DNA from 4 places in the Rhizobium sp. 768_B6_N1_8 genome. Region 2 is predicted to be linked to each of the others. Evidence: predicted binding sites of a transcription regulator. Region 2 holds the regulator's gene; each other region holds the start of a gene.

Region 1 (5,660 bases), 1.3 Mb from region 2:
CACAGGATTGCCACCTATCCGAAGCCCTATGTGGCGCTGATGGACGGCATCACCATGGGCGGCGGCATCGGGCTTTCCAGCCACGGCCGCCATCGCATCGTCACCGAGCGTACCCGCCTTGCCATGCCGGAAACCGGCATCGGCTATTTTCCCGATATCGGGGCCACGTGGCTGCTGCCCCGCACGCCGGGCGAAAGCGGCACATGGATGGCCCTGACGGGGCTCGATATCAATGCCGCCGATGCGATCCATACCGGGCTCGCAGATTTCTATATGCCTGCCTCGCGTCTCGAAGAGGCAGTCCAGCGTCTGACGAACATGCCTGCGGGAAGTTCGTCGGACGATGTGGACTCAGCGCTACGCGATCTCTCGGAACAGCCGGGCGAGGGCAGATTGCAGGCCAATGCCGCGATGATCGATCGTGCTTTTCACTTCAACCGCGTCGAGGACATCGCATCCGCACTTGGTGCGGCGGAAGGCGAGTTCGCTGCCGAGACCCGCCGCGTGATGCTCACACGTTCACCGACCAGTCTCAAGCTTGCCTTGCGGCTGCTGAGGGCCGGCCGCCAGAGCCGCACGCTCGGCGAATGTCTTGCCCGCGAGCTCGGCGCCTGCATGCACATCCTGCACGGTCCGGATTTCTACGAGGGCGTCCGTGCAGCCGTCATCGACAAGGACCGCAATCCGAAATGGTCGCCGCCGACGATCGCCCTGGTCAACGATGAAATGATCGGCCGCTTCTTCGAGCCGGCCAAGCCGCCGCTTTTGCTCTAACCCCGCTGGTCAGGAGAGGCTTCAACGCCACATGCCGCGCATACGCGCGCCGACATCAATACGCACTTGCCGCGCCTGCTGGGCGGCTGCCGTATCGGTCTTGACCTGTGGCCAGCCGCAGACCTCGAAGAATTGCAGCAGCGTGGCTGGAATGAAGCGGCTGCGCGACGCATAGACATGCCGGTCGCCCTGCGAATTCTGACCATAGGTGAAGAAGCGCTGCGGCACGACGAGATCGAGACTGTCCTTGGCGCGGGTCATCGCCACATAGAGCAATCGCCGCTCCTCCTCGATTTCGGCCGTCGTGCCGACTGCGAGATCTGAAGGGATGCAGCCGTCGATGACGTTCAGCATGAAGACCTTGGTCCATTCCTGCCCCTTGGCCGAATGGATGGTCGAGAGGATGAGATAGTCCTCGTCGAGCAGCGGCACGCCTGCCTGATCCGAAGTCGCATCGGGCGGATCGAGTGTGAGCTCCGTCAGGAATCGCTCACGCGAGGCATAACCACCGGCGACCTGCTCGAGTTGCACCAGATCGGCAAGCCGCGCGCTCGCATCCTCATGCAGCCGTTCCAGATGCGGCTCATACCATCGCCGTACCAGCTCGATCTCGGCCGGCCAGCCAGCCTTGCCGGTTTTCAGCTCCTGCATGGTGGAAACGAAGGAGGTCCACTCCTCGCCCGAGCGCGGCGGTGCGGGCATGACGGCAAGCGCTGCGATCGGGCTTGCATCGTCAGCCATCTGGTCCAGCACCTTCTGCGCGGTGGACGGGCCGACCCCCGGAAGGATCTGCATCAGCCGGAAGCCAGCCACACGGTCGCGCGGGTTCTGGGCAAAGCGCAGCGCCGCCAGCATGTCCTTCACATGCGCACTGTCGAGGAATTTCAGCCCGCCAAACTTCACGAAAGGAATGTTGCGGCGGGTTAGCTCCACCTCAAGTGGGCCGCTGTGATGCGAGGCGCGGAAGAGCACGGCCTGGCTTTTCAGCTTCACGCCCTCCTCGCGATTGTCGAGAACCTTGTCTGCCACATAGCGCGCCTGATCGTTCTCGTCGCGCACCGTCACCAGCCGTGGCCGTTCCGGCGATTCCCGCTCCGTCCAGAGGTTCTTGGTGAAACGCTCGGAAGCAAGGTCGATCACCGCGTTGGCGGCGGCAAGGATCGGTTGCGTCGAACGGTAGTTGCGATCGAGCGTGACGATATTGGCAGCCGGGCTGAAGGAAGCCGGAAAATCGAGAATGTTGCGCACTGTGGCCGCGCGGAAGGAATAGATCGACTGCGCATCGTCGCCGACAACGGTCAGGCCCTGGCCGGTCGGTTTCAACGCAAGCAGGATCGAAGACTGAAGCCTGTTGGTGTCCTGATACTCGTCAACGAGCACATGGTCGAAGCGGCTGCCAATATCCTCGGCGATCATGGGTTCTGCCACCATCTGTGCCCAGTAGAGCAGCAGATCGTCGTAATCGAGCACATTCTGGCTCTGTTTCGACTCGACATAACAGGCAAAAAGCTCACGAAGCTGCTTTTCCCAGGTGGCGCACCAGGGGAAGGCGTCGCGCAGCACCAGCGGCAGTTCCGTTTCGGAGTTTACGGCACGCGAATAGATGGCAAGGCAGGTGCCCTTCGTCGGAAACCGGCTTTCCGTCTTGGAGAAGCCGAGATCGTGGCGCACGAGGTTCATCAGGTCGGCGCTGTCTTCCCGGTCATGAATGGAGAAGGCCGGGTCGATGCCGATCTGTTCGGCATAGTCGCGCAAGAGCCGCGCGCCGATACCGTGAAACGTGCCGCTCCAGGCGAGCGCATCCGCCAGGATGCCGGAATTCTTGCCGAGAACCTCGCCGCAGATACGCTCGACGCGCCGGCCCATTTCGGCAGCCGCCCGGCGCGAAAAGGTCATCAGCAGGATACGGCGCGGATCGGCACCCTTGAGAACGAGGTGCGCAACGCGATGCGCGAGCGTATTGGTCTTGCCAGAACCGGCGCCGGCGATGACCAGCAGCGGCCCGGCCACATGGCTGCCGTCTGTGAGTGTGCCGTGCTCCACGGCCATGCGCTGCTGGGGATTGAGTCTTTCGAGATACATCCAGCCGTCCGGTTGGGCTTCGCGGGAGAATCAACGCTCGCGAATAAAATCAGATGTTCCTTGGATGTTCTCGATTGGCGCCGCTGTCAAGCAGGCGCTGGCTGCCATGCACTATTACGGAAAGTCCGGCACGATCTGCCGCCGCACCAGCTTCAGGCTGCGGTCGGCCTGGAGAATATAGGTTTCGTAGACGCGCTGGCCCTGCTGATCGTAGAAGTCGTTGTGGACGGCGCTGCCGATCGGCGATTTCGTCAGCTTCGTGCGCGGCTGCCCGCCATAGGTGATGCTGCCGGGAATGGGCTCCAGCGCAGGCGCGTCCGCGGCGGAACAGCCTGCCAGCAGAGGTGCGGCCAGAAGGGTCGTGGCAAGAAGGGCAGGCACAAGCGCTTTCATCAACATTTTCCTCGGCCGCAATTGCATGGGGCTTCTGCCGACGGGGACAGGAGTATCGGAGCACCACCATCACGGCGACTATGCATCCAGCCGGCTGCGTATGGCAACAAACGTCGTCTTCTTGCGTTAAACCCCTATTAGGTAATGTCAGGAACGGTCATGGTGCTGCGGTTTCACGGCTCGCCACCCCACGAGGAAGCCTGGATGAAGGGCCACAACACGGCCGCCATGCGCGCGTCCGTGGAAAGCGCCCTGCATGCCGCAGCCGATCTCGATGCGACCGAAATCATCGTCTCCACCATCGGCCCCACCGTCATTCTCGAAGGTTTCGTGAGCCAATGGGGTGATAGCGAGCGGGCGTTGGCAATCGCCGAGGACATTGTCGGAAGCGGTTACGTGCATTGCCGCCTGCTGGTGAGATAAATCACGATCAGCACAGGAATTTCCAAGGAACCAACTCCCTGTCCCGCGTGTTGAAAAGCTGATTTCAATACGGGAGACAATAATGCAAACGCTGATACGCCTGTGGGCCGCAGCTCTGCTTCTGGGATGCGGCGCTTTTGCCGGCTCCGCCCATGCCTCACTCGAAACCGATATGAACTATTCGGCGCTGCCGAAAGACGAAATAGCGCTGAACGAATATACCAGCGCCGCCGTCTGCAAGCCCGCCGAACCGCATTACCTGCCGTCCTTCATCCGTGCCGCAGATGGCACAATCATCGGTGTAGGATATATTCAGGTGGAGGATGAGGATACTTCGGATTGCTGATAGAATATTCGAAGTTTCTTTCGAACGAGGCTCGTCTGCAGTCTCCCGCAGAAGGTGACGAGCCTCTAACCATCATCATGATGGCTGGCGTCGTTCTATTGATGAACAGATGAATGGCGCAATGTCTTTCGAGACAAAGCCCTGCGCGAGCTCCGGGCAGGGTTAAGTGAAAATTAAGCATTGCTTCGTTTCGGAGCAGATCGGACTTTTATTGTCCAATACCGCCGCCGAAAGCTTAATGCACTTTAAGCTTTGCTTCCTCGGCCGCCGCCATAAACTCCGCGCGGGCCTCTTCGACGGTCTTTCTTCCATCGAGTGCGGCGCGGCAGGCGCTGCGTGCCTTGAGATATTTCAGTCCGCGTACGGCAGGCCAGAGATCGGTCAGGCAGGTCAGCGCGTCAAACGGTCCGTTAACCGTGCGTGCTCCCGCCTCTTCGAAACCTACCTTGATCGGACTATTCCATCGTTCAGTTGCCATCGACGCTCCTCCAGCATGTCTCGATAGAAACATTGAATGAAGCCTTCGGGTTCCTCCGCAAAGGCATTCAGAATGCTAATATTCTAGCGAGATTTTTGCCGGCAGCAATGGCGCCGATTGGCGCGGGGGATAATGCTAAAGGAGAAAACTGGTGCTGCCGAGTGGGATTGAACCACCGACCTCACCCTTACCAAGGGTGTGCTCTACCACTGAGCTACGGCAGCAGGACCAGACGCGAGAAGCGGAAACGCTCAATTCGCGTGAACGGGGCGGCTATTGCCACAGCTTCGGCAGGAGTGCAAGCCGCAAATTCCAACTTATCTGGGAATAACGTCCCGCCCACTTTTGGAATGGCGCGAATTCGGGTAGTTCTGGGGGATGAACGAAGAGACTGAGAAGGCCCGGCAGAGCCGGAAAGCGGCCATGGAAGCCCAAGCGGCATTGCGCCGCGAACGGGCTGCCGAAAAGCTGAGAGAAAATCTTTCAAGACGCAAACAGCAAGTGCGCGCGCGCCGATCCGGCCAGGCGGACGAGACGAATGGGCTGCCCGCCGCAAAAATGCCTGCCGCAAAAATGGACGAATCGTAATGTTCGGTCCGCGACGAATTGAAGCGTGCGGGGATTTGCTCTAAAGACCCCCACTTCTTGCCTTGCCCCCACAGGCAAAACTTTTGAGGAAAGGCGGGCCTCGCCCGTAAGTGCACATGGATCGTATCAGAATTGTCGGCGGCAATGAGCTTAACGGCATCATTCCGATTTCCGGCGCCAAGAATGCCGCGCTGCCGCTGATGATCGCCTCGCTGCTGACGAGCGATACGCTGACGCTCGAAAACGTGCCCCACCTTGCCGATGTCGAATTGCTGATGCGCATCCTCGGCAATCACGGCGTCGATGTCGCCGTCAACGGCCGTCGCGAGCGTCAGGAAGATTCCTACGCCCGCACGATCCATTTCACCTGCCGTACCATCGTCGATACGACCGCTCCCTACGAACTGGTCTCGAAGATGCGTGCTTCCTTCTGGGTCATCGGTCCGCTCCTGGCCCGCGAAGGTCATTGCCGCGTTTCGCTGCCGGGCGGCTGCGCGATCGGCACGCGTCCGGTCGATCTCTTCATCGACGGTCTGACCGCGCTCGGCGCGACGATGGAAATCGATGGCGGTTATA
Region 2 (5,660 bases):
AAGATGGATTTTGCTGGCATTGCCCCGCGCGCCATTGTGACGCAATCGGCTCGGACCCAGGTTGCGATCCCATTTCGATGGCGATTGGTGACTGTTGCGAAACGATACGTCGGGTCGTCGATGCGTATGGCCACCGAAGAGGCAGGCCACGGTCGCCTCATCCTCTTCTCTCCGGTCTTCCTTGGTGCAGGTGCCGCGACCTGGTTTCTGGCGGCCTCGGACTTTCCGGCCGTGTCGCTCGGTCTCTGCCTGCTTGTTCTCCTTATTGCCGTTGCGCTCTGCGGTTATGCCCGGACGAAACTGCAGGCGACGCTGCTTGCTCTACTTCTTTTTGCCGGTGGAATGCTCTCCGCGCAGATCGAAACATGGCGGGCAAAGACCCTGATCCTCGATTCAGCCGTAACGACAACGGTGACCGGCCGGATCGAACGCCGAGAAGGCGATGGCCAAGGGCGCTGGCGTTATATTCTTGACGTCACCGGTACGGATGCTCCTGAGATCAAGCGTCCGCCCGAACGCATCTCCGTGCTGGTCCGCGGAGCCGCCCAGCCGTTCGAACTCGGCGACGTCATCGAGGGCAGGGCACGTCTCACGCCTCCGGCGGGGCCGGCGCTCTCCCACCTCAATGATTTTGCCTTCAGCGCCTATTTTGACGGCATCGGTGCCAACGGCTTCTTCTATGGAGTACCCAAGAGGGTTGCGGAACAGCCGGAGCGATCGAACTCGGTCGGTGAGGCAATTCTGGAGTCGCTCTACCGCCTGAGAAGCGGCATCGGCGATCGGATTCGCTCCACACTACCCGGCGACACCGGGGCTTTTGCCGCCTCCCTCGTCACGGACGAGAGACGGGCGATCTCGGATGAAACGACGGAGGCGCTGCGGCAGTCCGGCCTTGCGCATATCATCGCGATCTCCGGCCTCAACATGGCGCTTTCCGCTGGCATCTTCTTTGTCGGGCTGCGCGTCATTCTCAGTCTTTTTCCCGGCATTGCCCAGGCGTGGCCAACCAAGAAGATCGCGGCGGCCGGTGCGCTTGCTGCGGTGACGGCCTACTATCTGATCTCGGGTTTTGCCGTCTCCGCCGAACGCGCCTTCATCATGATGGCGATTATGCTGGTTGCGGTCTTCTTCGACCGGCCGTCGATCAGTCTCAGAAACGTGGCGCTATCCGCTCTCGTGATCCTCGCGGTCTCGCCATCGGAGGGGCTAGGGCCGAGTTTCCAGATGTCCTTTGCCGCAACGCTTGCACTGGTCGCCGGCTACGACCTCTGGAAGGGGCGGCCGATGCGGGAGAATGCCTTTGCCAAGCTGCCGATCATGAAGCCCTTCTTCATGGTTGGTGGCTTCTTCGGTGGCGTTTTCCTGACGTCGCTGATCGGTGGTTTCTCGACGGCGCTGTTTTCGATCGAGCATTTCCACCGGCTGACTGCCTATGGCCTGCCGGCAAATCTCGCGGCCATGCCGGTCATCACCTTCATCGTCATGCCGGCCGGGATGCTGGCAATGCTGCTGATGCCGTTTGGTCTGGACGGCTGGCTATGGCCGGTGGCAGGCTTCGGGCTTGATCTGGTGATCACCATCGCAAAGGCAGTAGCGGGGTGGGGCGGCAACATAGATGTAGGCCGCTTGCCCGGCTGGTATTTCCCGACCGCCGTTTTCGGATTTCTGCTGCTGACCCTGCTCAGAACCCGGCTGCGGCACATGGGAACGGCAATTGTCGCGGTCTCGACGCTCGCTGTTGTCCTTCTTCCATCGGAGGCGATGCCCGATATCGCTATCTCCGAAGATGGCAGCCTGGTCGCTATAGTCGATGGAGAGGCGATGGCTTCGAACCGTGAAAAGCCGCCCGCCTTCATCTTCGAACAATGGCAGAGGGCCCTTGCCGTCGAAGAGCATCAGAAGCCAGTTATGCTTCAAGCTGCCAAGGCGCCCACTGCGCCTGATGGTCAAAGACTGCAACTGTCACCCGACCAACAGAATGAAGCCAGAGAGGCAATGAGACAGGCAGTCGCCATTAGCCCGCCGTCACGCTTCTCCTGCCTGAAGGGCGCCTGGTGCACCACTTTGCTCGTCAATGGAAAGAAACTGACCGTCATCGACAATGCTGCCTATCTCGGACCAGCCTGCGATACGGCTGATATTGTGGTGACCCCTGTCCGATTGCGCTTCGACCGCTGTCGTTCCGGCGCGCTGCTCTTTACCGGCGAGACGCTGCGCAAGACAGGTTCTGTCGAACTTCGATTCACCGATAAGGGAATTGAGGTCGCAACCGCATTCGACACATTGGGGCGACCCTGGATGCGCCACCGCGCCTATGATTGGCGCAGTAACACATTCGCAGACGCCAATCTGTCACCGGTCAGTGATAGCGGCGAATGAGGCCGACGAGCTTGCCCTGGACCTTGACGCGATCCGGCGGAAAGATGCGGGTCTCGTAAGCAGGGTTTGCTGCCTCGAGCGCAATCGATGCGCCCTTGCGGCGGAAACGCTTGAGCGTTGCTTCCTCGTCATCGACGAGCGCGACGACGATATCACCCGGATTGGCTGTGCTGCCATTGCGGATGATGACCGTGTCGCCATCGAAGATGCCGGCTTCGATCATCGAGTCGCCGCGAACTTCCAGCGCATAATGTTCACCGGAGCCAAGCATATCGGCGGGAACGGTGATGTCATGCGTATTGTTCTGGATTGCCGAGATCGGAACACCGGCGGCGATGCGGCCCATGACGGGAACGGAGACCGCATTGCCGTTATCGGCAGCGGGTGCTGGCTTCGCCGAGGCAGGAGGCGCCACGGGCTGGGGCTTGCCGAGGCTGCCCTCGATGACGCTCGGTGAAAAGCCGCGCCGAGGCTGCAGGCTCGGGCTGTAGGCTTCCGGCAGTTTGATGACTTCGAGCGCGCGCGCCCGGTTCGGAAGCCGGCGAATGAAGCCGCGTTCTTCGAGCGCCGTGATCAGCCGGTGAATACCGGATTTCGAGGCCAGATCCAGTGCGTCCTTCATCTCGTCGAAAGACGGTGGAACGCCTGACTCCTTCATCCTTTCATGAATGAAAAGAAGGAGTTCCTGTTGTTTGCGCGTGAGCATGGCGTCTCCCCAGTCTTGAAACAAATCCAGAACGGACACTATATGTTCCATATGTGTTCCGCAAGTAGCTAAATTTTCGTAAAACTTCTGTTCAATCTGTCGAGAATTTGATTTTTATCGCCCTTAGGCCTGTCTGGCCTTGTTTCACGAGACCTGCTGAAGCACATCTCCTTGTCACTGCTGGGAGAAGAACCGATGAGCCAAGACACGCTTCCGATCGATCATCTCGTTTTGCCGGTTACCGATATCGACCTTGCCCGCGAAAGGCTGGGCAAGCTGGGCTTTACCGTCGCGCCCGATGCCCGCCATCCCTTCGGCACGGAGAATGCCTGTGTTTTCTTTGCCGACAAAACCTATATCGAGCCGCTCGGTGTCGCGAGCGTCGAGGAGAGCGAGGTGACGGCACGTGAGGGCAATGTCTTCACGGCTCGCGATCAGGCTTTCCGCTTCCGCTGCGGCAGCGAGGGACTGTCCGCCATCGCCTTCGCCACCGCGGATGCAAAGCACGAACATGCTCGATTCGTGGAGGGCAGCATCAGTGCCGGTTCTGTGCTGCAGTTCGAACGCCCTGTGAAAATGCCGGATGGCACTGAGAGCATTGCCGGCTTCCGGCTCGCCTTCGCTGCCGACCTCCGGGCACCGGATTTCTTTCTCTTCGCTGTCGAGCGCATCAACCCGCTTCCTGCCGACCGCAACGTGCTGGAGACCCACGCCAATGGCGTGACAGGCATTGCCGAGATCGCTCTCGCAGCCCCCGAGCCGACAGCCTTCGGCGACTTCGTTCGCTCGGCGGCAAAAGCCGCTTCTGCTGGCGATACGAGTTTCGGGCTGGAGGTGCTTACCGGAAACGCAAAGATCAGCCTGATGACCCCGCAGGGGCTGGAGGCCTATTTCGATCTGGCGACGCCGGATATCGATCGCGGCCTGGGCGGCCGGGCAATCCTCTTTGCGGTTGGCGATCTGGCCGTGACAGAAGCGCATTTGGCTGCTAACGGGGTGACCTACACACGCAAGGGCAACCGTATTCTGGTGAAGCCCGCGCCCGGCCAGGGCGTGCTCTTCGCTTTCGAGGAAACATCATGAGCTCTACTACCAACTCCGTGGTGACGGTCGGCGAAGGCGCCGGCAAGGTCACTTTCTCCAATGCCGGGCGCCTGTCGCTGATTGCCGGCGCTTGCGAAATGGAAAGCCGCGACCATGCGTTCATGGTTGCCGGCACGTTGAAGGAACTGTGCGCCAAGCTCGGTATCGGGCTCGTCTATAAGACGTCTTTCGACAAGGCGAACCGCTCTTCCTTGTCGAGCAAACGCGGCGTCGGCCTTGAAAAGGGCCTGGAGGTTTTTGCCGATCTCAAGAAGGAACTCGGCATTCCGGTTCTGACCGACATCCACACTGAAGAACAATGCGCCGAAGTGGGCAAGGTCGTCGACATCCTGCAGATACCGGCCTTCCTGTCTCGTCAGACGGATCTCCTGGTGGCTGCGGCAAAGACCGGCCGCGTTATCAACGTCAAGAAGGGCCAGTTCCTGGCGCCTTGGGATATGAAGAACGTGCTCGGCAAGCTGAACCAGAGCGGCAATCCGAACATCTTGCTGTGCGAGCGCGGCGCTTCCTTTGGTTACAATACGCTGGTCTCCGACATGCGTTCCCTGCCGATCATGGCAGCAACCGGCGCCCCCGTTATTTTCGACGCCACGCATTCAGTCCAGCAGCCTGGCGGGCAGGGGGAAACCTCCGGCGGAGAGCGGCAGTTCGTGGAAACGCTGGCGCGTGCAGCCGTTGCCGTCGGCGTTGCCGGCATCTTTATCGAAACCCATCAGGATCCGGATAACGCGCCCTGCGACGGGCCGAACATGGTCTATCTCAAGGACATGCCGCGGCTTCTCGAGAAGCTTCTCGCCTTCGACGCGATCGCCAAGGCCGCCTGAACGGCAGGCAGCATCAGGCTGCCGCGCGGGACGGGCGCCTTTCCTCCAGTGCGAAGCGGGAGAGCATGCGCCCGAGATGGGACGCCTCGTTGCCGAGCTCCTGGCAGGCGGCGTTTGTCTCCTCGGCCATCGCCGCATTCTGCTGTGTCACCTGATCCATACGGTTGACGGCAGCGTTGACCTCGACGAGCGCGACCGACTGTTCTGAAGACGAGCGCACGATCGCTTCGGTCAGCGCCGTCACCTGCAGCACCTGGCGGTCGATATCGCCGAGTGCCTCGCCGGTGCGGTTGACAAGTGCCACGCCCGCGGAGACCTGCCGCGACGACGTCTCGACGAGAAGCTTGATCTCCTTGGCGAGATTGGCGGAGCGGCCGGCAAGCTCGCGGACTTCCTGAGCTACGACGGCAAAGCCTTTCCCTGCGTCTCCGGCGCGTGCTGCCTCGACGCCCGCGTTGAGCGCCAAAAGATTGGTCTGAAAGGCGATCTCATCGATGGCGTTGATAATATCGCCGATCCTGACCGCTGATTCCTCGATCTTCTCCATGGCGGTAACCGCTTCGCGAACGATCTCGGCGGAATGCGCGGCACTCTCCTTCGTGGCCAACATCATCGCATTGGCTTCCTGGGCCCGCTCCGAGGAGTTT
Region 3 (5,660 bases), 1.5 Mb from region 2:
AGCCCAGGAACCTGTCGCGGGTGGGATTGACTATGCGCAGCGGCTTGGCGCGGAAGAGATCGTCATCACGGATGATGAGGAACTTTCCCGGATGCTGGAAGAGCGGTTCCAGATCATCGACGATGACGAGATCGAGGTCGAGGAAGAGGCCGATGCCCTTGAGATCGGCAAGCCCGCGGCGGAAGAGCGCAAGCTTCTGCCAGCGGCGATCCTTGGAGCCGGCCGGCAGGCCGAGCTCAGGCAGGGGGAAGGTTTCTATACCCTCGTCGAGGCCGGCGGTATTGTCGGTGAAGCAGACAAAGCGATGCGGGCGCTTCAGGTGTCGTTTGACACCGCGGTAGAGATTGTTGACATATTCGGCGCCGTAGAGCGTCCCCCACTTCATACAGAGCACGTTGACCAGGTTTTCGTTGTCGTTTGCGGTCGACATCTACGTGTCCCTACCTCCCTGATATGTCGTTGCCATGGTCTGACGAACGGCTTACGCGCCGAGAAGTTGCTGGTAAATCCGATTGATCGCCGTCGCTTCCTTTTCCAGCGCGAAATTTTCTCGCACGTGCGCCAGCGCCGTTTCGCCCTGCGCAATGGCGAGGGTGGGATCAGCAAGATAGGTGGCGATCGCCGCCGCCAGTGCCTCGCCGTCACCTGGCGGCACGATGATGCCGTTCTCGCCGGGCACGATCATTTCAGCGTAGGCGCCGGCGTCAGAGGCCACGACCGCTGTTTTCGAAGCCATGGCCTCCAGCGGTGTCAGGCCGAAGCCTTCATTGCGGGAGGGCGCGACATAGAGCGTCAGGCGGCGATACCAGACCTTGATATCTGGCACTTCGCCAATGAAGACGATGCGGTCGGTCAGGCCGGCTGCGGCGATATCGGCCTTCAGCTTGTCGGCGAATGCAATGTGCTCCGGGGTGACGCGACCGGAAATCACGGCCGTCCAGTCCGGATACTGCGGCAGCAGCGCGATCATCGCCTGGACGAAAAGATCGGTGCCTTTCTGATGGCGGACGCGACCGAAGCAGCCAATGAGGTAGCGGCCGGGCAGGCCTGTGGCAGCGATCGTGTCGACAGACCCTTCGGGGGGATGGAAGAGCGTGAGATCGACGCCGTGCTGGATGACCGTGTATGGTACCTTGAGGAACGAGCCGGAACGGCTGCTGGTGGCGATGACAGCATCCATCTGGCGGATCAGCCAGCGGGTGTAGGAGCTATGTCGGCGTTGGGCGGCCGAGGTGAAGACGAGCTTCAGCGGCATGCGCAGCACGTGACGCATGAGGATGCCCGCCGCCATCTCATTGTTGCGGCGTGCGTGCCAGACCCGGTGACGCCGTCCCGCGGGCGGACGCCGGAGGCCAGCAAGCTGCGGCCATTTCAGGCGCGGAAGTTCCGGCGGAAGGCCGGGGCCGAGGGCTGCGATCCTGATCCCTAGCCGGATCTGGCAGGGGATGAGCTGGACGATCGTCGACGTGACGCCGGAGAGCCGGCGTTTCAGGTTGGGCGCGATGATCTCGACGTCACTGATATCCGGCACTGGCTGCTCTTGAAGAGGGAGGCGCGGGCGATCAGCCCCAGGAGACGGAGAGGATTTCGTAGGCCTTCGAACCACCCGGCGCGTTGACTTCGATGGAATCGCCGACTTCCTTGCCGATCAGTGCGCGGGCGATCGGGGAGGAGATCGAGATACGGCCCTGCTTCACATCGGCTTCCTGATCGCCGACGATCTGGTAGGTCTTTTCCTCTTCGGTGTCCTCGTCGACGAGCTTCACCTTGGCGCCGAACTTGATCTTGTCGCCCGACATCTTGGAGAGATCGATGACTTCGGCGCGCGCCGTCAGGTCTTCGAGCTCGGCGACGCGGCCCTCATTGTGGCTCTGCGCTTCCTTGGCGGCATGGTACTCGGCATTTTCGGAAAGGTCGCCATGGGCGCGCGCTTCCGCGATTGCCTCGATGATTCGCGGGCGCTCCTCCTGCTGGCGCCAGCGCAGTTCTTCCTGCAGCTTGACGAAACCACCCTGTGTCATCGGTACCTTATCAACCATTTTTTCGTCCTTCTCTCCCCGCGTCTGCAGTTCTCGCAGACACAAAAGAAAACAGGTCCCGAAGGGAACTTCGGAACCGTGCTACAATCTTAGTTCGTTGCTTATAGCAGATCGGCACGCGCGATTTCCATAAAATTCTTACCGAAGCTTTCCGCTTCCCGCAGAAGTGCCTGCTTTTGAAGGGAAGTTGGGTGGAGGCTCATTTCTTCGTCTTGATTTTGCCACCGTGAACATTTAGTGAACATCGGGATGAAGAAATCGCTTAAAGAACGGTTGGCGATCCTCTCCGATGCCGCCAAATATGATGCTTCCTGCGCCTCCAGCGGCACAGTCAAACGGGATTCGGCTGCCTCTGGAGGGCTCGGCTCCACCGAAGGCTCGGGCATTTGCCATGCCTATGCGCCGGATGGGAGATGCATCTCGCTTCTGAAGATCCTGCTCACCAATTTCTGCATCTATGATTGTGCCTATTGCATCAACCGCTCGTCCAGCAATGTCGAGCGCGCCCGCTTCACACCGGAAGAAGTGGTCTGGCTGACACTGGAATTCTACCGGCGCAACTATATCGAGGGATTGTTTCTCTCCTCCGGCATCATCCGCTCGTCCGACCACACGATGGAGGAAATGGTGCGCATCGTGCGGGAGTTGCGGGTCACGCATCAATTTCGCGGCTACATCCATCTGAAATCCATTCCGGAGGCCTCCGCGCATCTGATCGAGGAGGCGGGGCTCTATGCCGATCGCCTGTCGCTCAATATCGAACTGCCAACCGATAGCGGCATCAACCGTTTTGCGCCGGAGAAGAAGCCGGCCAGTATCCGCCGGTCGATGGGCGATCTCAGGCTGAAGATCGAGGCTGCGGAAGAGCCGACGCTGCAGACCAAGAGGCGCAAGCGCTTCGTACCGGCCGGCCAGAGTACACAGATGATTGTCGGCGCCGACGGCGCCAATGATGCGACGATCCTGTCGACCAGCGGCCAGCTCTATAGCAGCTATGGTCTCAAACGAGTCTATTATTCCGCCTTCAGCCCGATCCCCGACAGTTCGAAGAACCTGCCGCTCATCAAGCCGCCGCTGATGCGCGAGCACCGGCTCTATCAGGCGGACTGGCTCTATCGTTTCTATGGTTTCGGCATCGACGAAATCACCTCGACACAGCAGGGCGGCATGCTGGATCTCAATCTCGATCCCAAGCTCGCCTGGGCACTCGGCCATCGCGAGGACTTCCCCGTCGATGTCAACCGCGCCGATCGCGAGAAGCTGCTGCGTGTGCCGGGCCTCGGCACCAAGACGGTAAAGGCGATCCTGACTGAGCGGCGGCAACGCCGTCTGCGGCTTGAAGACTTGCCGCGGCTCGGCGTGTCGATCCGCAAGGTGCAGGCCTTCATCACTGTCGAGGGCTGGACGCCGCATCGTCTTGTCGACCGGCCGGACTTGCGCGCGATGTTCGAGCCAAAACCCGAACAGTTGTCGCTGCTATGATGCGCCGGGTGGTTCTGGAGGGTAGGGGCAATTTCGAGGAATGGCGCAAGGCCGCTCGCGCCTTCGCCGCAGCTGGGATTCTGCCAGAAGAGATCGACTGGCATGAAAAGAGCAGCGAACCGGGCTTTGCCTTCCAGCGTGACGCCTTGCCGCCTGATCCTCCTGCCGACGCCAAGCCGATGAGCGTTTCGCCGGCTTTCATGGCGTTAGCCGAGGCCGTGATCTGCCATAGCGATGCCAGGCGTTTTTCGCTGCTCTATAGCCTGCTCTGGCGATTGCAGGAAAACCGGAACCTGCTGGATCTGGCGTCCGATGAAGAGGTTTCGCGTGCTCTGCTGATGCAGAAGAGCGTGCATCGCGACGCCCACAAGATGACGGCCTTCGTGCGCTTCAAGGAGGTGGCGGCACCTGCCGGCGGGCGGCGAAAATTCATAGCCTGGTTCGAGCCGGATCATTATATCGTCGCGCGCAAGGCGCCCTTCTTCCAACGCCGCTTCACCGACATGGACTGGCTGATCGCGACGCCGAAGGGTTCGGCCGCCTGGGACGGCGAGCGGCTGACGACAAGCAATGTGGCCTGCGAGAAACCTGACATCAGTGACGCGACCGATGATCTCTGGCGCATCTATTATGCCAGCATCTTCAATCCGGCGCGGCTGAAGGTGAAGGCCATGCAGGCAGAGATGCCGAAGAAATACTGGAAGAACCTGCCGGAAGCCGATCTCATCCCTGGCCTGATCGCCGAGGCCGAAGCAAAAGTGCTCGCCATGGCCGAGCGCGAGGCGACCATGCCGCTTCCCTATCACAATAAGATCCAGGAGGCGGCAGCCCGCATGCCGGCCCCGCAGATGGCCCCTGCGGGAACGCTGGAGGCATTGCGCGAGGAGGCCGCCGTCTGCAGCCAATGCCCGCTGCATGCGAAGGCGACGCAGACCGTCTTCGGCGAAGGGCCAGATGATGCCGAGATCATGTTCGTCGGCGAGCAACCAGGCGATCAGGAGGATCTCGCAGGTCGACCCTTTGTCGGGCCGGCGGGTAAGGTTTTCGACGAAGCGATCGCGCAGGCCGGCATCGATCGGTCGAGGCTCTATGTCACCAATGCCGTCAAGCATTTCAAATACGAGCCGCGCGGCAAGCGGCGTATCCACCAGAAGCCCAATCTCGGCGAGGTGCAGCATTGCCGCTGGTGGCTGAAGCTGGAACTCGATCTCGTAAAGCCGAAATTGATCGTGGCGATGGGCGCGACGGCGCTCTATTCGCTGACCGGCGAGAAGCAGAAGCTGGAGGATCTGCGCGGACGCCCGATCGCGATGGAGGAGGGGCGATTGCTCTTTGTCACGGTGCATCCCTCCTATCTGCTGCGAATTCCGGACGAGGGGAGGAGGGCACAAGAGCTGACCCGCTTCCGGCAAGATATGAATCTGATCAAGGGCCTGGCTGCCTGAGCGTAGAATTCGATTCAATGCGTCAGGGGACGAAGACCGGATCTTTCGGCAGGTTCGGCGGATTATATCCGGTCACCATGCGCACCCTCACGGATTCATGCAGGTTTGCGCCGTCGGGGATGAAACGCCTGTCTTCGCGGGGCAGATAAATGCCCCTTCTGTCGCCGCGCCTGCGCCAGGAGTTTTCCGGCACGCGCCGCGGGATATATTCGAGCAGCTTCCACCCTACGCTCATTGAGTTGTGCAGCGGCGCTGCCGCATTGAGCTCGACATAGTATTTGTCGCTTTTGCCAAGGACGATATTGTTGATCGTGCGCGAAACGTAGAGCAAGCCTGAGGGCCCCGTTTCGCGGATCATCCAGTCGAGCGGTATCTTGATCTGTGCGCTCTCGGCCTCCGGGTAACCGCCGCCGATATCGCCGTGGACGCCTGCAAACCAGACCTCCTTAAAGTCCTGTTTTGCGATCGCGGGCTTGAAGGGATTGCCGCGGTAATCCTGATCCGGCGCCCACAATTCCGGTTGAAACATGGTTCTGCGTTCGTCGATCGCCATGGCATGGCGCACATATTCGACGCTCGGATTCTTGCGGGTGAAGGGGTGGGTCTTGAACTGAATGCGCCCTTTGCCCTTTTCGATGACAGAGGCAACCGTATCAAAGAGACCGAGCAGCTTGATCGGCGGGCGGTCGTTGCG
Region 4 (5,660 bases), 2.1 Mb from region 2:
GTATCAAATCACCAGACGCGCGAAGATCCCTGACAATCCGCGCTTCGGTATTGTTGCTGTAAGGCATCGGCTCGAACGCCACCCGCGTCAGCGAGTGAATGGCATCCGCATCCTCGGGTCTTTCGAACCGGATCAGCATGATGCAATCACGCCCGTTTGCGCAGCAGATGCATGTCGGCGCTCTGCTGCTGATACCCTTCAGCAAGGGTGAAATTGCCGAGCTGGCGGTCCATCTCCACAGCTTCGGTTGCCAGACGGTGGATTGCAGCCGTCGTCTCCTCGACCATCGCCGCATTCTGCTGCGTCATGGAATCGAGCTCGGCGACTGAGCTGTTGATCTGCCGCAGGGTGTCGGCCTCTTCACGGGTGGATTCCATGATCTCGTTGATCTGGCCGTTGATGGATTCAACATGACCACCGATGCCGGTCAGCGCAACGCCGGCCCTTTCAACGAGCGCCACGCCGCTTTCCACCTCATGCGTGGATTTCTGCAACAGGCTGGAGATTTCCTTGGCAGCGCTCGAAGACCGCTGCGCCAGTTCGCGTACCTCCATGGCCACGACCGCAAAGCCCTTGCCGCTTTCGCCGGCGCGTGCCGCCTCGACGCCGGCATTCAGTGCCAGCAGATTGGTCTGGAAGGCGATATCGTCGATGACCGAAATGATGGTGTTGATCTGCCGTGAAGACGCCTGGATCGCTTCCATCGCCGCGATCGTCTCGCGCATGATCTGGCTGGAGCCGATCGTCTCCTTCTTGGCATCGCGGGCGATGCGCGCGGCCTGCTCGGCGCGTTCGATCTGTACGCGCACCGACTGGGTGATGGCGCTGATCGCGTTGGCCGTCTCCGTGATCGAGCTTGCCTGGCGCTCGGTGCGGCCGGCCAGTTCATCGGCACCCGTCCGCATCTCCTCGGAACCGGCCCGGACGGCCATGGAGTTGCCGCCGATCGCCGTCATCGTTTCGTTAAGCGTCGCCAGTGCCTCGTTGAAGTTCACACGCAGGCTTTCGAGCTCGCTCGGGAAGCGGGTTTCGATCTGGTAGGCCAGATCACCACTCGCCAGATGGTGAAGCCCCTCGTCGAGTGCCGCGACGACATCCTGCAGGCTGCGGGCCTCCGCCTCGCGCTGAGCCAGATTCTGCTGGCGCTCGCTTTCAGTCCGCATGCGCGTTTGCTCGCTCGCAGCTTCGAGCTCGCGGCCTTCGATCAGCGACTGCTTGAAGCGAGCAAGCGCTTTCGCCATCGTGCCGATCTCATCCTGGCGGTTCTGGCTGCCGATCTCGACGCCGAGCTTGCCGTCAGCGACTTCGCGCGTCACGCCGGCAAGACGGGCAAGCGGCGAGAACAGGAAGTTGGTGATAAGGCCTGTGGCAATCGCCATGACAACGAGAACGCCAATGCCGATCGAGGTCAGCAATGTGGCGACCTCGATAGAGCCGGCATTCAATTCGCTGAGCAGCACGCTTTCAACGACGAGGAAACGGTCAGCGCGATAATCGATACCGCGGACGTAGGCGCGTGCCGCACCGTCGGCGCGATCGAAATCTGAAACCGTCATCGCAGAGCTCGCAAGCGCGTCCTTGATGAAGGTGAACGGTGCAGCATCGAGCGTCGCAAGCTGGCCGGATGCATTGAGACCAACGGCCGAACCATCAGCCGAAATGATGGCCGTCTTTGCCGTGCTGCCGGACACGATACCCTTTGCCAGAATGCTGGTGACGATATCGTCGCGCACCTTGAACAGCATCAGTCCCTTCGCCTGGCCGAGCTTGACGATCGGCACGGCATAAAAGATCGCCGACTTGCCGCTGCCGGCATCGACACGCAAGCCGGAGAAGGCCGTCGGCGCGGAATCGTCCGTCGCTTTGGTGGTGTTTTCGATTGCCTTGGCATAGGCGATGCCCGCGCCGGTCGATTTCCAGGCGTCCGACTTCAGGTTTTCGGCGAAGTCGTCATTCTTCTTGTAGGAATAGAGCACGGTGCCGTCGAGATCGACGATCAAGAGGTCGTTGAAGGCGGTATCGGCGAGGTCACGCGCCACTTCGCCCTGCGTCTTCTCATGGCTCGAATAATAGAAACCGCTCGGACCCTCCGGCTTTGCGAGCTTCTCGCGCTGGTCGGCCGGGTTCGGATTGTTCGTGATGAAGACCTTCTTCAGCTCACCGCGAGCATCGCCGGAGCTCTTCTCCATCGTCTTCCAACCGCTCTTCAGGTTGGTGATCGACATCTGCAGCGCTTCGATGCGCGCAATCGAGGTTGCCTGGTTCTCAAGCTGCTCGAGTTGGTCCTGCAGCATGTCGCCGCGGAAGATCAGCACGCTCTCCTTGGCCTTCAGCGCCTGTTCGTCGGAAACGCGGCTGCTGGCGAAATAGGCGAGGATATTGATCACCGCGACCGAAAGCGTGGTCAGCAGGATGAAGGTGGCTATCACCTTGAAGGACAGGGACTGAAATCTCTGAGCCATGAAAACGAACCCTTCCGGAACGGCGCCGCCGGCGAGTGGATCATGGAGACATCACCCACCGGTTGAACTGCAAACAGAGCATCGGAAGCCTTAAGCTTTGCGAAAGCCGGCTCCTCTCACATTTGATGGATTAGAATTCAGGCATTCGGTTTAATTCGCGGTAAATGCGGTCCCGCAAAAACAAGGCATGTTTTTGTTTTGTTCACATATCGATGGCACTTATTTCACCATCGCTATAGGGTGAACCATGCAAAACACGATTCGCATCATCGGTATCGATCCCGGCCTTCGCCGCACGGGATGGGGCATCATCGATACGCTCGGCAATTCGCTGCGCTTCGTTGCCTCGGGAACCGTCACCTCGGATGGCGACATGGATCTCGCCTCGCGCCTCTGCCAGCTGCATGACGGTCTTGCTGATGTGGTCCATTCCTACAAACCGGAGGAAGCCGCCGTCGAACAGACCTTCGTCAACAAGGACGCGGTCGCCACGCTGAAGCTCGGCCAGGCCCGTGGCATCGCCATGCTCGTGCCGGCCCGTGCGGGTTTGCCGGTATCGGAATATGCGCCAAACGCCGTGAAGAAGACCGTCATCGGCGTCGGCCACGGCGAAAAGAAGCAGATCCACATGATGCTGAAGATCCTGATGCCGAAGGCGGAGTTCAAAGGCGACGACGCTGCCGACGCATTGGCGATCGCCATCTGCCATGCTCATCACCGTGGCGCAAACCGCATGCGGCAGGCAATCGCCGGCGCTCACCAAACCCACCCCTGACGGAACAAGATCATGATCGGCAAGCTGAAAGGCACAATTGATGAGATCGGCGATGATTACGTGCTCGTGGATGTGCACGGCGTCTGCTACGTCGCTTTTTGCTCGGCGCGCACGCTCTCGAAGCTAGGTTCCGTCGGAGAGGCCTGCGTGCTCTTTATCGAAACCTATGTGCGTGAGGACCAACTGAAGCTCTTCGGCTTCCAGACGCAGCTCGAACGCGAATGGTTCAACCTGCTGCAGAGCGTTCAGGGCGTCGGCGCGAAAGTGGCACTCGCCGTGCTTTCGACTCTCACTCCGCCCGAGCTTGCTAATGCCATCGCGCTGCAGGACAAAACGGCTGTTTCGCGCGCTCAGGGCGTCGGTCCCAAGGTCGCGATCCGTATCGTCACCGAGCTCAAGAACAAGGCGCCCGCCTTTGCCGGCGAGGCGATCAATATCGGCCTCAAGCAGGAGATCGGCGAAGGCGTGGCCGCAGCCCCCGTTGCCGACGCCGTTTCGGCCTTGACCAATCTCGGCTATTCGCGTGATCAGGCGGCCAATGCGGTTGCCGCCGCCATGAAGACGGCCGGCGAAGATGCGGATAGCGCCAAGTTGATCCGCCTCGGCCTGCGGGAACTCTCACGCTGATGGCCCCACAGGGTGTCAATGCAGGCCGCTTGGTGTATGGACTTGAGCAAGCTTCTAACGGAAATACCCAATGACTGATGCCCGCCTGATAACGCCGGAAAAGCGTGGCGAAGACTTCGACACCACGCTGCGCCCGCAGTCTCTGGACGAGTTCACCGGCCAGGCGGAGGCGCGCGCCAATCTCAAGATCTTCATCGAAGCGGCCAAAAACCGCGGTGAGGCGCTGGACCACGTTCTCTTCGTCGGCCCGCCCGGCCTTGGCAAAACGACATTGGCGCAGATCATGGCAAAAGAGCTCGGCGTCAATTTCCGCTCGACCTCCGGCCCCGTCATCGCAAAGGCCGGCGATCTGGCCGCTCTGCTGACCAATCTCGAAGAGCGCGACGTTCTCTTCATCGACGAAATCCATCGCCTCAACCCGGCGGTCGAGGAAATCCTCTATCCAGCCATGGAGGATTTCCAGCTTGACCTCATCATCGGTGAAGGCCCTGCCGCCCGCTCGGTGAAGATCGACCTGTCGAAATTCACGCTCGTTGCCGCCACCACCCGCCTCGGCCTGCTGACGACACCGCTGCGCGACCGTTTCGGCATTCCGGTGCGTCTCTCCTTTTATACGGTGGAGGAACTGGAGCTGATCGTCCGCCGCGGCGCCCGCCTGATGGGCCTTGGCATGACCGATGACGGCGCCCGCGAGATCGCGCGGCGCGCCCGCGGCACCCCGCGCATTGCCGGCCGCCTGCTGCGCCGCGTGCGCGACTTCGCCGAAGTCGCAAGGGCCGAAGCCGTCACTCGCGAGATCGCCGACGAGGCTCTCACGCGCCTGCTGGTCGATAATATGGGCCTCGACCAGCTCGACAAGCGCTACCTCAACATGATCGCCGTCAATTTCGGCGGCGGCCCGGTCGGCATCGAAACCATCGCCGCCGGCCTCTCCGAGCCGCGCGACGCGATCGAAGACATTATCGAGCCCTATATGATCCAGCAGGGTTTTATCCAGCGCACGCCGCGCGGCCGCGTTCTGACCGCAATCGCATGGAAACATCTCGGCATGCAGCCGCCGAAGGATATGGAGGCTGCTCAGTTCGGGTTGTTCCGGGAGGACGATTGATTGATCAGCCGGCGCAGCTTTTTCAAACTCATGGGCGGCAGCTTTGCCGGCCTCACGGCACTCGGCGGATATGCCTTCGCCTATGAACCACTCGCCCGGCCTGCGATTTCCCGTTACGCGCTGACCCCGCCAGGGTGGGCGCCCGGCCTGAAGCTGCGGCTTGTCGCACTTGCTGATCTTCACGCTTGCGAACCCTGGATGTCCACAGCCCGCATCGCTTCGATCTGCGCCCACGCCAACGAACTGGGAGGTGATATCACGCTCCTGCTTGGCGATTACGCGGCCGGCATGAACATGGTGACGCGCTATGTCCATTCCAGTGAATGGTCGAAGGCGCTGGCAACGCTCAAGGCCCCGCTCGGCGTCCATGCGATCATGGGCAACCATGATTGGTGGGAGGACAGGACCGCACAGAAGATTGGCGGAGGCGATACTTTCGGGCACAGAGCCTTGGCCGAAGCGGGCATCTCCGTTTACAGCAACCGTGCCACCCGGTTGGAAAAGGACGGGAATGGCTTTTGGCTGGCGGGTCTGGAGGACCAGCTGGCGCTCCTGCCGGGCAGGAAATGGGGCCGCAGCCGGATGCAAGGCCTCGACGATCTCGGCGGAACGCTTGCGCAGGTTTCCGACGACGCGCCCGTTATCCTCCTTGCCCACGAGCCCGATATATTTCCACGCGTGCCCGAAC

The links. Region 2 encodes LexA, which represses DNA repair genes until DNA is damaged. Its sites were predicted from a motif close to TGTTCNNNNTGTGTTCNG; they were not measured.
Region 1: a site for LexA is predicted at 2,911-2,928, ahead of AB8B33_RS01060 (ATP-dependent helicase). Genes of this name have one in related genera too.
Region 3: a site for LexA is predicted at 2,266-2,283, ahead of AB8B33_RS15305 (putative DNA modification/repair radical SAM protein). Genes of this name have one in related genera too.
Region 4: a site for LexA is predicted at 2,651-2,668, ahead of ruvC (crossover junction endodeoxyribonuclease RuvC). Genes of this name have one in related genera too.

What each region holds. Positions count from the first base shown of each region.
Region 1 covers NZ_JBPWPV010000001.1:216,471-222,130, forward strand. Annotated here, with positions in the region: gene AB8B33_RS01055 (enoyl-CoA hydratase/isomerase family protein) at 1-774, shown strand, start outside; gene AB8B33_RS01060 (ATP-dependent helicase) at 796-2,856, opposite strand; gene AB8B33_RS01065 (hypothetical protein) at 2,971-3,249, opposite strand; gene AB8B33_RS01070 (BON domain-containing protein) at 3,409-3,672, shown strand; gene AB8B33_RS01075 (hypothetical protein) at 3,755-4,018, shown strand; gene AB8B33_RS01080 (DUF982 domain-containing protein) at 4,254-4,496, opposite strand; tRNA gene AB8B33_RS01085 (tRNA-Thr) at 4,646-4,720, opposite strand; gene AB8B33_RS01090 (hypothetical protein) at 4,875-5,084, shown strand; gene murA (UDP-N-acetylglucosamine 1-carboxyvinyltransferase) at 5,201-5,660, shown strand, end outside.
Region 2 covers NZ_JBPWPV010000001.1:1,504,517-1,510,176, forward strand. Annotated here, with positions in the region: gene AB8B33_RS07735 (ComEC/Rec2 family competence protein) at 4-2,379, shown strand; gene lexA (transcriptional repressor LexA) at 2,360-3,085, opposite strand; gene AB8B33_RS07745 (VOC family protein) at 3,281-4,168, shown strand; gene kdsA (3-deoxy-8-phosphooctulonate synthase) at 4,165-5,013, shown strand; gene AB8B33_RS07755 (methyl-accepting chemotaxis protein) at 5,027-5,660, opposite strand, start outside.
Region 3 covers NZ_JBPWPV010000001.1:2,972,964-2,978,623, reverse strand. Annotated here, with positions in the region: gene AB8B33_RS15320 (hypothetical protein) at 1-430, opposite strand, end outside; gene AB8B33_RS15315 (glycosyltransferase family 4 protein) at 482-1,531, opposite strand; gene greA (transcription elongation factor GreA) at 1,563-2,039, opposite strand; gene AB8B33_RS15305 (putative DNA modification/repair radical SAM protein) at 2,289-3,521, shown strand; gene AB8B33_RS15300 (UdgX family uracil-DNA binding protein) at 3,521-4,966, shown strand; gene AB8B33_RS15295 (T6SS phospholipase effector Tle1-like catalytic domain-containing protein) at 4,989-5,660, opposite strand, start outside.
Region 4 covers NZ_JBPWPV010000001.1:3,640,768-3,646,427, forward strand. Annotated here, with positions in the region: gene AB8B33_RS18745 (GNAT family N-acetyltransferase) at 1-139, opposite strand, end outside; gene AB8B33_RS18750 (methyl-accepting chemotaxis protein) at 147-2,462, opposite strand; gene ruvC (crossover junction endodeoxyribonuclease RuvC) at 2,710-3,237, shown strand; gene ruvA (Holliday junction branch migration protein RuvA) at 3,250-3,864, shown strand; gene ruvB (Holliday junction branch migration DNA helicase RuvB) at 3,935-4,972, shown strand; gene AB8B33_RS18770 (metallophosphoesterase) at 4,973-5,660, shown strand, end outside.